2 regions of the Pseudomonas sp. AC169 genome follow, and region 2 is predicted to be linked to the other one. Evidence: predicted binding sites of a transcription regulator. Region 2 holds the regulator's gene; the other holds the start of a gene.

Region 1 (4,924 bases), 2.2 Mb from region 2:
GCAGACCGAACATGCCTGTGATCAGCGCGTAATTGAGCAGGAAGTTCGCCACCGTACCGGCCAGGCTGATAACCATCACCGGCGTTGCCCGGCCAATCGCGCTGGTAAAACCGCGCAGGGCCATGAAGCTCAAGTAGCCGGGCAGGGCGAAGGGCAGGGCGATGAGGAATTGCCCGGCGGCGTTGACGTTGGTTTCGGTCTGGCCGAACAACAGCAGCACCGGTTTCAGATTCCACAGCAACAACCCGGCGCCTAATGCCATCAGCCACGCCAGCCACAGCCCGGCCTGAGTCAGCCGTGCGGCGCCAATGATGTCGCCGGCGCCTTTGCGAATCGCCACCAGCGTGCCGACTGCCGCAATCACGCCGATGCAGAAAATCGACACGAACGAATAGGTTGCTGCACCCAGCCCGCCGCCGGCCAGCGCTTCCGGACTTAAGCGCGCCATCATCAGGGTGTCAGTCAGCACCATCAACATGTGCGCCAACTGTGAAGCGATCAACGGCCCTGCCAGCCGCAGGATGGCCCAGAGTTCGGTACGCACAGGATGCTGCATGGTCATCACCACTCGATTTCAGAGGGAACAGGAGACCGTCGATTCTCTGCGCTTGGCAGGCTTTGCACAAAGGGATAAAAAGGATGGGTGGCATGATTAAAACTCATCCTGCGCAGTTTTTGTCAGTTTGGCTGCATCCCGCTATAGGAGCTTTCTGCATGTCTCGTCGTCTTCCTCCCTTGTATGCCCTGCGCGCATTTGAAGCGGCGGCACGACATAGCTCGTTCACCCGTGCGGCTGAAGAGTTGTCGATCACCCAGAGCGCAGTCAGTCGGCATATTCGAACGCTGGAAGATCACTTTGCCTGCCGGCTGTTTCATCGCAGCGGGCGCAATTTGCAACTGACTGAAGCCGCGCGTTTGCTACTGCCGGGAATCCGCGAAGGCTTCGGTGCGCTTGAGCGGGCCTGCAATACCTTGCGCGCCGAGGACGACATCTTGCGTATGAAGGCCCCGTCGACTCTGACCATGCGCTGGCTGCTGGCGCGACTCAGTCGCTTCCGCCACTTGCAGCCGGGCAACGAAGTACAGCTGACCAGCGCCTGGATGGATGTGGATTCGGTGGACTTCAATGATGAGCCGTTCGACTGCGCCGTGCTGTTGAGCGACGGGCATTTTCCGCCGGATTGGGAGGCGAGTTTATTGTTTCCCGAAGAGCTGATTCCGGTGGGTGCACCCAACCTGTTGAATGATCAGCCGTGGGATCTGGCTCGGCTGGCCTGTACCGAATTACTTCACCCAACGCCGGACCGCCGCGATTGGCGCAGTTGGCTGGAGCACATGGGGCTGTCCGATCAGGTGTCGCTCAAGGGCGGGCAGGTGTTCGACACTCTGGAATTGGGCATGATCGCGGCGGCACGCGGTTACGGCGTATCGATGGGCGACCTGTTGATGGTCGCCGAAGATGTGGCGCAGGGAAGACTGAGCCTGCCGTGGCCAACCGCCGTCGCCAGCGGACTGAATTATTACCTGGTGTGGCCAAAGACCCGTCCGGGAGGTGAACGTTTGCGCCGCCTCAGCGACTTCCTGCAAGGCGAAGTCCGCGCCATGGAACTGCCGGCGGTTGCGCGCTTGAGCTGAAACGTTCGAGCCGCCACAATGGCGGCCTTGCGCCATACCCTCGTTGCGCGCTCAAGTATTCGGTTTTACTGCCGACTATGAGCAAGTGGAACCGTCGTGCCGGTCTCCACGATTCACCCCCACTATTAGAAAATTATCCGAGTCGAGATCAAGGAGGATCCCGTGGCTCGGCCAGGAGCTGTCCATGTCTCAACCTCGCGCTCGGATCGCCTCGCAGCTGGGCCTCGCGCTCGCTGTGATACTGGCGATAGTTATCAGTGGCAGTACGGTGTTCGCCCTGCGTTCGCTGGACTCGGCCAACCTCGCCACCCGTGAAGAGCATCTGGCCAGTGAGGCGCGGCTGCTGGCCGACCAACTGAGCACCTTCCACGGCACGCTGCGTGAAAGCACCCAGCGCCTGAGCGGGTTGTTCGAGAAACGCTTCAGCGCGGGTTTGAGCATTCACCCGAGTGAGCCGGTGACGGTTGCGGGCACCCAGACCCCGGGCCTGCATCTGGGTAGCGAAGTGTTGAACAACAACTTCAAGGAAGTCGACGAGTTCAAGCAGATGACGGCTGGCGTCGCCACGCTGTTCGTGCGCAGCGGCGAAGACTTTGTGCGGGTCAGCACCTCGCTGACCAAGCAGGACGGCACTCGCGCCATCGGCACCTTGCTCGATCACGCGCACCCGGCCTACGCGAAGCTGATGGCAGGGCAGAGCTACGTCGGTCGCGCCTTGTTGTTCGAGCGTTCCTACATGACCCAATACACCCCGGTGCGCGATGGCAGCGGCAAGGTGATTGCGGTGCTGTTCGTTGGTTTCGATTACACCGACGCGCAGAACGCCCAGTTCGACAACCTCAAGCGTTTCCGTATTGGCCAGACAGGCTCCCTGGCACTGCTGGATGAGCAGAACAAATGGCTGGTCCCGCCGGCGGGCGTGCAGGCTCTGGATCAAGCGATTCCGGTAATCAGCGGCCTGGCGAAAACGCCGGGCAAAGGTCAGTTCTGGGGCGACAAGTCCGAAGATTTCTACAGCGTTGCCGTGCCGTTCGACGGTGGCCCGTGGTCGGTAGTGGCGAGCATGCCGAAAGCCGAGATCCGCGCAGTGACCTGGAGCGTCGGTACGCAACTGGCGATCGGCAGTCTGTTGGCGATGCTGTTGGCGGTCGGTTCCGTGGTCTGGTTGCTGCGCAGCAAACTGGCGCCGCTGAGCGATCTGGTGCGTCAGGCGGAAGCCTTGGGTGCCGGCGATCTCAGCGTGCGCCTGAACGTGTCGAGCAACGACGAAATCGGTCAGCTGTCCCGCGCGTTCAACCAGATGAGTCAGGCGCTGTCGACCATGGTCGAGCACATCCGTCGCTCTTCGGAAGAGGTCAACAGCCGTGCGCAAGCCTTGTCCGGCCTGTCCGGCGGCGCGTACGAAGGCATGGAGCAGCAGTCCGGCGAAATCACCAGCATGGCCGGCGCGGTGGAAGAGTTCAGCGCGACCTCGTTGAACATCGCCGACAACATGGGCGCGACCCAGCGTCTGGCGCAGGAAAACGCGCAGCAAACGCAGATTGGTCGCAGCTCGATGGAAGAAGCGTCGTCCTCGCTGGAGCAAATCGCTGGCGCCCTGAACAGCACCGCCACCGTGATCAATACCCTCGGTCAGCGTTCGCAGGAGATCGGCGGCATCGTTGGGGTGATTACTTCGATTGCCGAGCAAACCAACTTGTTGGCGCTCAACGCGGCCATCGAAGCGGCGCGTGCCGGCGAACAAGGTCGCGGCTTCGCCGTAGTGGCCGATGAGGTGCGCAGCCTGGCCTCGCGTACCCGCCAGGCGACTGATGAAATTTCCAGCATGATCCACAGCATCCAGCAGGAAACCGGCAACGCGATCAGCACCATGGAGCAGGGCAATGTGCTGATGCAGGAAGGCTTGTCGCGTAACGCCAATGTGGCGTCGGCGCTGGCGCGTATTGACGAGCAGAGCCGTTCGGCTGGGCAGCAGTTTGCCGCGATTACCACGGCGACTCAGGAACAGAGCAGCACCGCGACGTTGTTGAGCAGCAATTTGCAGAGCATTGCGTTGGCCAACAGTGAGCAGCGTGAGGTTGTGTCGAACCTGGCGGTGACGGCTAAAGAGCTGGAAAAATTGGCGGCGGACTTGCGTTCCGAGGTTGATCGCTTCCGTTGATGCGCCTTTGAAATAGCTTTCGCGAGCAGGCTCGCTCCCACAGTGTTCGGTGTGATTCACAGATTTTGTGAACACCCGAGACCCCTGTGGGAGCGAGCTTGCTCGCGAATGCATCACTGAAGATCTTCGGCAGAACATGCGATCTGTCGATCTAATACACTTGCTGAAACGTTTCCGCAGCGCTATAAAAATGGCACAACTCCAATAAAGGCTGCTGCCATGACCCCGCTCAAACTCGCCGTCGCCCTCGGCGCATTCTCTGCTGCTTCCCACGCCATGGCCTGGGATTACGTCCTCCTCGACACCAACAAGTCCGCGCAAAACTGGAGCATCACCAGTGAGCAACTCGGCGTGAAAACCGACAAACCCTTCTCCGTAAGCCTGCGTACCTTGCACGGTGGGCGGCAGGAAGGCGTCAGCATCGTCGATATCGATAACGGCACGATGAAACTCTCGGTGGTGCCGACCCGAGGCATGAATGTCTTGCAGGCCTCCGTCGGCGACGTGCGCATGGGTTGGGAGTCGCCGGTCAAGGACGTGGTCAACCCGGCCTTCATCGAACTCAACGGACGCGGTGGACTGGGCTGGCTGGAAGGCTTCAACGAGCTGGTCGCCCGCTGCGGTTACGAATGGGTTGGCCATCCCGGCATCGACAATGGCGAACTGCTGACCTTGCACGGCCGCGCTGCCAACATCCCGGCCAGTACCGTCACGCTGCACATCGACGAAAAGCCACCCTACGCCATCAGTCTGCGCGGTGAGCTGAAAGAGCAGGCCTTCAAGAAGGTCGATTTCTCCGTCGTTACTGAATTGGTCACCGAACCCGGCAGCACGCGCTTCGCACTCAACGATACGCTGACCAACAACGGCGACTATCCGAAGGAATACCAGGCGCTGTATCACAGCAATTTCAGTACGCCGTTCCTCGAGCAGGGCGCCCGTTTTGCTGCGCCGGTAAAACAGGTTTCGCCGTTCAACGACAAGGCCAAGGGCGACCTGGCCGACTGGCAGACCTATCGCGCGCCGACCAAGGACTACGACGAAACCGTCTACAACGTCGTGCCCTATGCCGACGCCAAAGGCGAAACCCTGACTGTTTTGCACAATAAGGCGGGCAGCCTGGGTGTT
Region 2 (4,924 bases):
GTCTGCAGAAGGCAGGACAAGGCTCGGAAGAGGGCGTTCTGCTGGAGCCAAGCATGGCCGAGAAGCTGCAGCGTTCGCTCATCGAAGCGGCGCAGCGTCAGGAAATGCAAGGTCAGCCGGTGATCCTTTTGGTCGCTGGCCCGATCCGCGCGATGCTCTCGCGCTTTGGCCGCCTCGCAGTCCCTGGGCTGCATGTGCTGGCCTACCAGGAAATACCGGACAACAAGCAAGTGACCATCGTTGCGACAGTAGGGCCCAACGGCTGAGGTAGTGGTTTATGCAAGTTAAGCGTTTCTTTGCCGCCGATATGCGTCAGGCCATGAAGCTGGTTCGTGATGAGCTGGGCGCTGATGCCGCCATCATTGGCAATCGCCGCATTGCCGGCGGTGTCGAGTTGACGGCGGCACTGGATTACAAATTGTCGGCGCTGGCGCCACGGGTTCCGAACATGGAACTTGAAGACGAGCTGCGCAAGACCCAGTCGCGCATCGTCACTGCCCAAGCCGAGTTGAGCCTGCGTGGCGAAGCCGATGGCAACAGCAATCGTCAGATCTTTGCCGGTCTGCCATTGACCGCTGGCCTGCCGCTGACCGCCGCTGAACCGCTGACCGAGCCGACTTACGCCGCTCCGTCGCGTCCGGCCCCGACGCCTGCGCAGCCATCGGCCGGCGTTGATCCGCGTGCCTTGGATTCAATGCGCTTTGAATTGAACAGCCTGCGTGAGCTGATGGAAGTTCAGCTCGGCACTCTGGCCTGGAATCAGCTGCAAGGCAGCCGTCCGGCGCAAGCCAATCTGTATCGCCGTCTGCAGCGTATCGGCCTGTCCGGCCCGCTGTCGCGCGATCTGCTGGCGATGATCACCGATATCGAAGAACCCCGTCAGGCCTGGCGCATGCTGCTCGCGCACTTGGCACGGATGATTGCCGTACCGGAAGTCGAGCCGCTGGAAGAGGGTGGTGTGATTGCCATGGTCGGCCCTGCCGGCATGGGCAAGACCACCACGCTGGCCAAGCTGGCCGCGCGTTACGTGCTCAAGTACGGCGCGCAGAATGTCGCGCTGGTGAGCATGGACAGTTTCCGTATCGGCGCCCAGGAACAACTGAAGACGCTGGGCCGCATTCTCAATGTGCCGGTGACCCACGTCGATCCGGGCCAATCGCTGGTGCAGGCGCTGGATCCATTGCTGCGCAAACGCGTGGTGTTGATCGATACTGCCGGCCTGCAAGCCAGCGATCCGGCTCTGCGCATGCAGCTCGAAAGTCTGGCCGGACGTGGCATCCGTTCAAAAAATTATCTGGTCTTGGCAACCACCAGCCAGAAACAGGTTCTAACCGCCGCTTATCACAGTTACAAGCGTTGCGGGCTCGCCGGGTGCATCCTGACTAAACTGGATGAAACGGCCAGCCTTGGCGAAGTGTTGAGCCTGGCGATCAGTCATGAATTGCCGGTCGCGTACCTGACCGATGGCCCACGGATTCCAGATGATTTGCATCTGCCGCGCCGTCATCAACTGGTCAGCCGCGCCGTCAGCGTGCAAATGCAGGAAGAACCCAGCGAAGAAGCCATGGCTGACATGTTCGCTGATATCTATCACAGCCCGACCAAGCAGGTAGGCTGAGGTATTCATGAACAGTTTTTGTACCTACATCGATGGTCTGCCATGCATTGTTCCGGTTGTGAACGCGCAGCCAGTAATGTGGCCTCCGTCTATGCAAGACAAGGTAAAGAAATAACATGGGCAGCATGCATCCCGTACAGGTGATCGCGGTGACCGGCGGCAAAGGTGGCGTCGGCAAGACTAACGTGTCAGTGAACTTGTCTCTGGCTCTGGCAGAGCTTGGCCGTCGGGTCATGCTGCTGGACGCCGATCTGGGACTGGCGAACGTCGACGTTTTGTTGGGTCTGACCCCTAAACGCACATTGGCCGACGTGATCGAAGGCCGTTGCGAATTGCGCGACGTGCTGTTGCAAGGCCCTGGTGGCATTCGCATCGTGCCGGCCGCGTCCGGCACGCAGAGCATGGTGCACCTGAGCCCGGCGCAGCATGCCGGTCTGATTCAGGCGTTCAGCGACATCGGCGACAATCTCGATGTGCTGGTGATTGACACCGCTGCGGGTATTGGTGACTCGGTAGTCAGTTTCGTGCGCGCAGCCCAGGAAGTGTTGCTGGTGGTCTGCGACGAGCCGACTTCCATTACCGACGCCTACGCGCTGATCAAACTGCTCAACCGCGATTACGGCATGAACCGCTTCCGCGTCCTCGCCAACATGGCGCAGAGCCCGCAGGAAGGGCGCAACCTGTTCGCCAAGTTGACCAAGGTCACGGATCGCTTCCTTGACGTGGCCCTACAATACGTCGGCGCCGTGCCTTACGACGAAAGCGTGCGTAAAGCGGTGCAGAAGCAGCGCGCGGTGTACGAAGCCTTTCCGCGTTCCAAGTGCGCACTGGCGTTCAAGGCGATCGCGCAGAAGGTCGATACCTGGCCGCTGCCCGCCAACCCGCGTGGCCACCTTGAGTTTTTCGTCGAGCGCCTCGTGCAGCAAACGGCAGGGCCCGTGCTATGACCGCAAGCGGTATGAACTACTACAAGAAGTCGGCACGTGACGCGCAGTACGAGTTGATCGAGCGTTACGCGCCACTGGTCAAACGCATTGCCTATCACTTGCTGGCGCGATTGCCGGCGAGTGTGCAGGTCGAAGACCTGATCCAGGCCGGGATGATCGGCCTGCTCGAAGTCTCGACCAAATATGACGCCAGCAAAGGCGCCAGTTTCGAAACGTACGCGGGCATACGAATCCGCGGCGCGATGCTCGACGAAGTGCGCAAAGGGGACTGGGCGCCACGCTCGGTTCACCGCAATACCCGGATGGTCAGCGACGCAATTCGCTCAATTGAAGCTAAAACCGGCCGTGACGCTAAAGATCACGAGGTTGCAGCCGAACTCCAATTGAGTCTCGACGATTATTACGGGATTTTGAATGACACCTTGGGCAGCCGCCTGTTCAGTTTCGACGACCTGTTGCAGGACGGCGAACACGAAGGGCTGCACGAGGATGGCGCGAGTGCTCATCTTGAGCCGTCACGCGATCTGGAAGATGAACGTTTCCAGGCCGCGCTGGCGGACGCGATTGCCAATTTGCCGGAGCGTGAGCGACTGGTGTTGGCGCTGTACTACGACGAAGAGCTGAACCTCAAGGAAATCGGTGAAGTCCTTGGCGTCAGTGAATCGCGGGTCAGCCAGTTACACAGCCAGTGCGCGGCCCGTTTGCGGGGGCGTTTGGGGGAGTGGCGAGCGCGCTGAAGGCGGTGTGGGGACACTGCGAACGAGGCTGGTGCGGTGATGAACAGCACCGGTCTTGCTCTGTTGTGCTCCAGACAGTCTTCGAGTGCTGCGCCGATTGATTGAAGTGGCGCGTCCAGGTGCTGGGCGCGTTTAAGACTGCTTGGAGGTCGAATTGAACAAAGACATGAAAATCCTCATCGTTGATGACTTCTCAACGATGCGGCGGATCATCAAGAACCTGCTGCGTGATCTTGGGTTCACCAACACCGTCGAGGCTGACGATGGCGTGACTGCCATTCCGGTGCTCAACAGCGGCAGCATCGACTTTCTGGTAACGGACTGGAACATGCCGGGCATGACCGGTATCGACCTGCTGCGTCACGTGCGTGCCGATGAAAAACTCAAGCACCTGCCAGTGCTGATGGTGACTGCAGAAGCCAAGCGCGAGCAGATCATCGAGGCCGCTCAGGCCGGTGTGAACGGCTACGTAGTCAAACCTTTCACGGCTCAGGCGTTGAAAGACAAAATCGAGAAGATTTTCGAACGCATCGGCTGATGAACGCGCGGGGGAGCTATGGAGCATAACGAATCTTCACAGGGCGATTTCGAATCGACCCTGAAAAAACACGCGGTCGAACTGGTCGAAAGCCTTGAAAAAGGCAGGTTCGGCGACGCTGTGCAACTGATCCATGAGCTCAATCAGACCCGTGACCGTGGCCTGTATCAGGAAGTCGGCAAGCTCACACGTGAACTGCACAGTGCGATCGTCAATTTCCAGATCGATCCGAACATGCCGCAGGCCGAGGAAGTGTCGCAAATCACCGACGCCACCGAACGCCTGGGCTATGTGGTCAAGCTGACAGAAGCCGCGGCCAACCGCACCATGGATCTGGTGGAAAGCGCCACGCCGGTGGTCAACAGTCTGGCTGATGAAGCCCAGACCTTGAGCGCCGATTGGGGTCGCTTCATGCGTCGCGAGGTCGGGGCTGAAGAGTTCCGCGAACTGGCGCGCCGGGTCGACGGTTTTCTGTCACGCAGCAGCACGGACAACCGTGCGGTGTCGAGCAATCTCAACGACATCCTGCTGGCCCAGGATTACCAGGATCTGACCGGTCAGGTGATCAAGCGTGTGACCCAACTGGTCACCGAAGTCGAAAGCAATTTGCTCAAACTCGTACTCATGGCCAGTCAGGTTGACCGCTTTGCGGGCATCGAACATGACCGCGCCGCGATGCTTGCAGAAAAAGATCCACAAAAACATCTCTCGCAGGGTGAAGGTCCGCAGATTCATGCCGATAAACGAGAAGACGTTGTGTCCGGTCAGGACGATGTGGACGATTTGTTATCCAGCCTTGGATTCTAGAATTTTGGAATTTGGGTTTTTTGGGTTTTTAGACCTGTAGGAGCACCCCATTAATGAGCTTCGGCGCCGATGAAGAGATCCTTCAGGATTTCCTGGTTGAGGCCGGCGAGATTCTTGAGCAACTGTCCGAACAACTGGTCGAGCTGGAAAGCCGTCCGGATGACGCAGATCTGCTCAACGCAATTTTTCGCGGTTTCCACACTGTAAAAGGGGGCGCCGGCTTCCTTCAGCTCAATGAGCTGGTGGAGTGCTGTCACATCGCCGAAAACGTGTTCGA

What was found. Region 2 encodes FliA, which starts transcription of late flagellar genes. Its sites were predicted from a motif close to CTAAAGTTTNNNNNNNNNNNGCCGNTAA; they were not measured.
Region 1: the regulator FliA is predicted to act here: its motif matches at 1,686-1,713, upstream of ACZZ0G_RS10715 (methyl-accepting chemotaxis protein).

The regions. Positions count from the first base shown of each region.
Region 1 covers NZ_OZ409866.1:2,336,074-2,340,997, reverse strand. Annotated here, with positions in the region: gene ACZZ0G_RS10725 (NorM family multidrug efflux MATE transporter) at 1-556, opposite strand, end outside; gene ACZZ0G_RS10720 (LysR substrate-binding domain-containing protein) at 715-1,635, shown strand; gene ACZZ0G_RS10715 (methyl-accepting chemotaxis protein) at 1,820-3,796, shown strand; gene ACZZ0G_RS10710 (aldose 1-epimerase family protein) at 4,016-4,924, shown strand, end outside.
Region 2 covers NZ_OZ409866.1:4,533,812-4,538,735, forward strand. Annotated here, with positions in the region: gene flhA (flagellar biosynthesis protein FlhA) at 1-266, shown strand, start outside; gene flhF (flagellar biosynthesis protein FlhF) at 278-1,618, shown strand; gene fleN (flagellar synthesis regulator FleN) at 1,735-2,565, shown strand; gene fliA (RNA polymerase sigma factor FliA) at 2,562-3,302, shown strand; gene ACZZ0G_RS20345 (chemotaxis response regulator CheY) at 3,469-3,840, shown strand; gene ACZZ0G_RS20350 (protein phosphatase CheZ) at 3,859-4,647, shown strand; gene ACZZ0G_RS20355 (chemotaxis protein CheA) at 4,701-4,924, shown strand, end outside.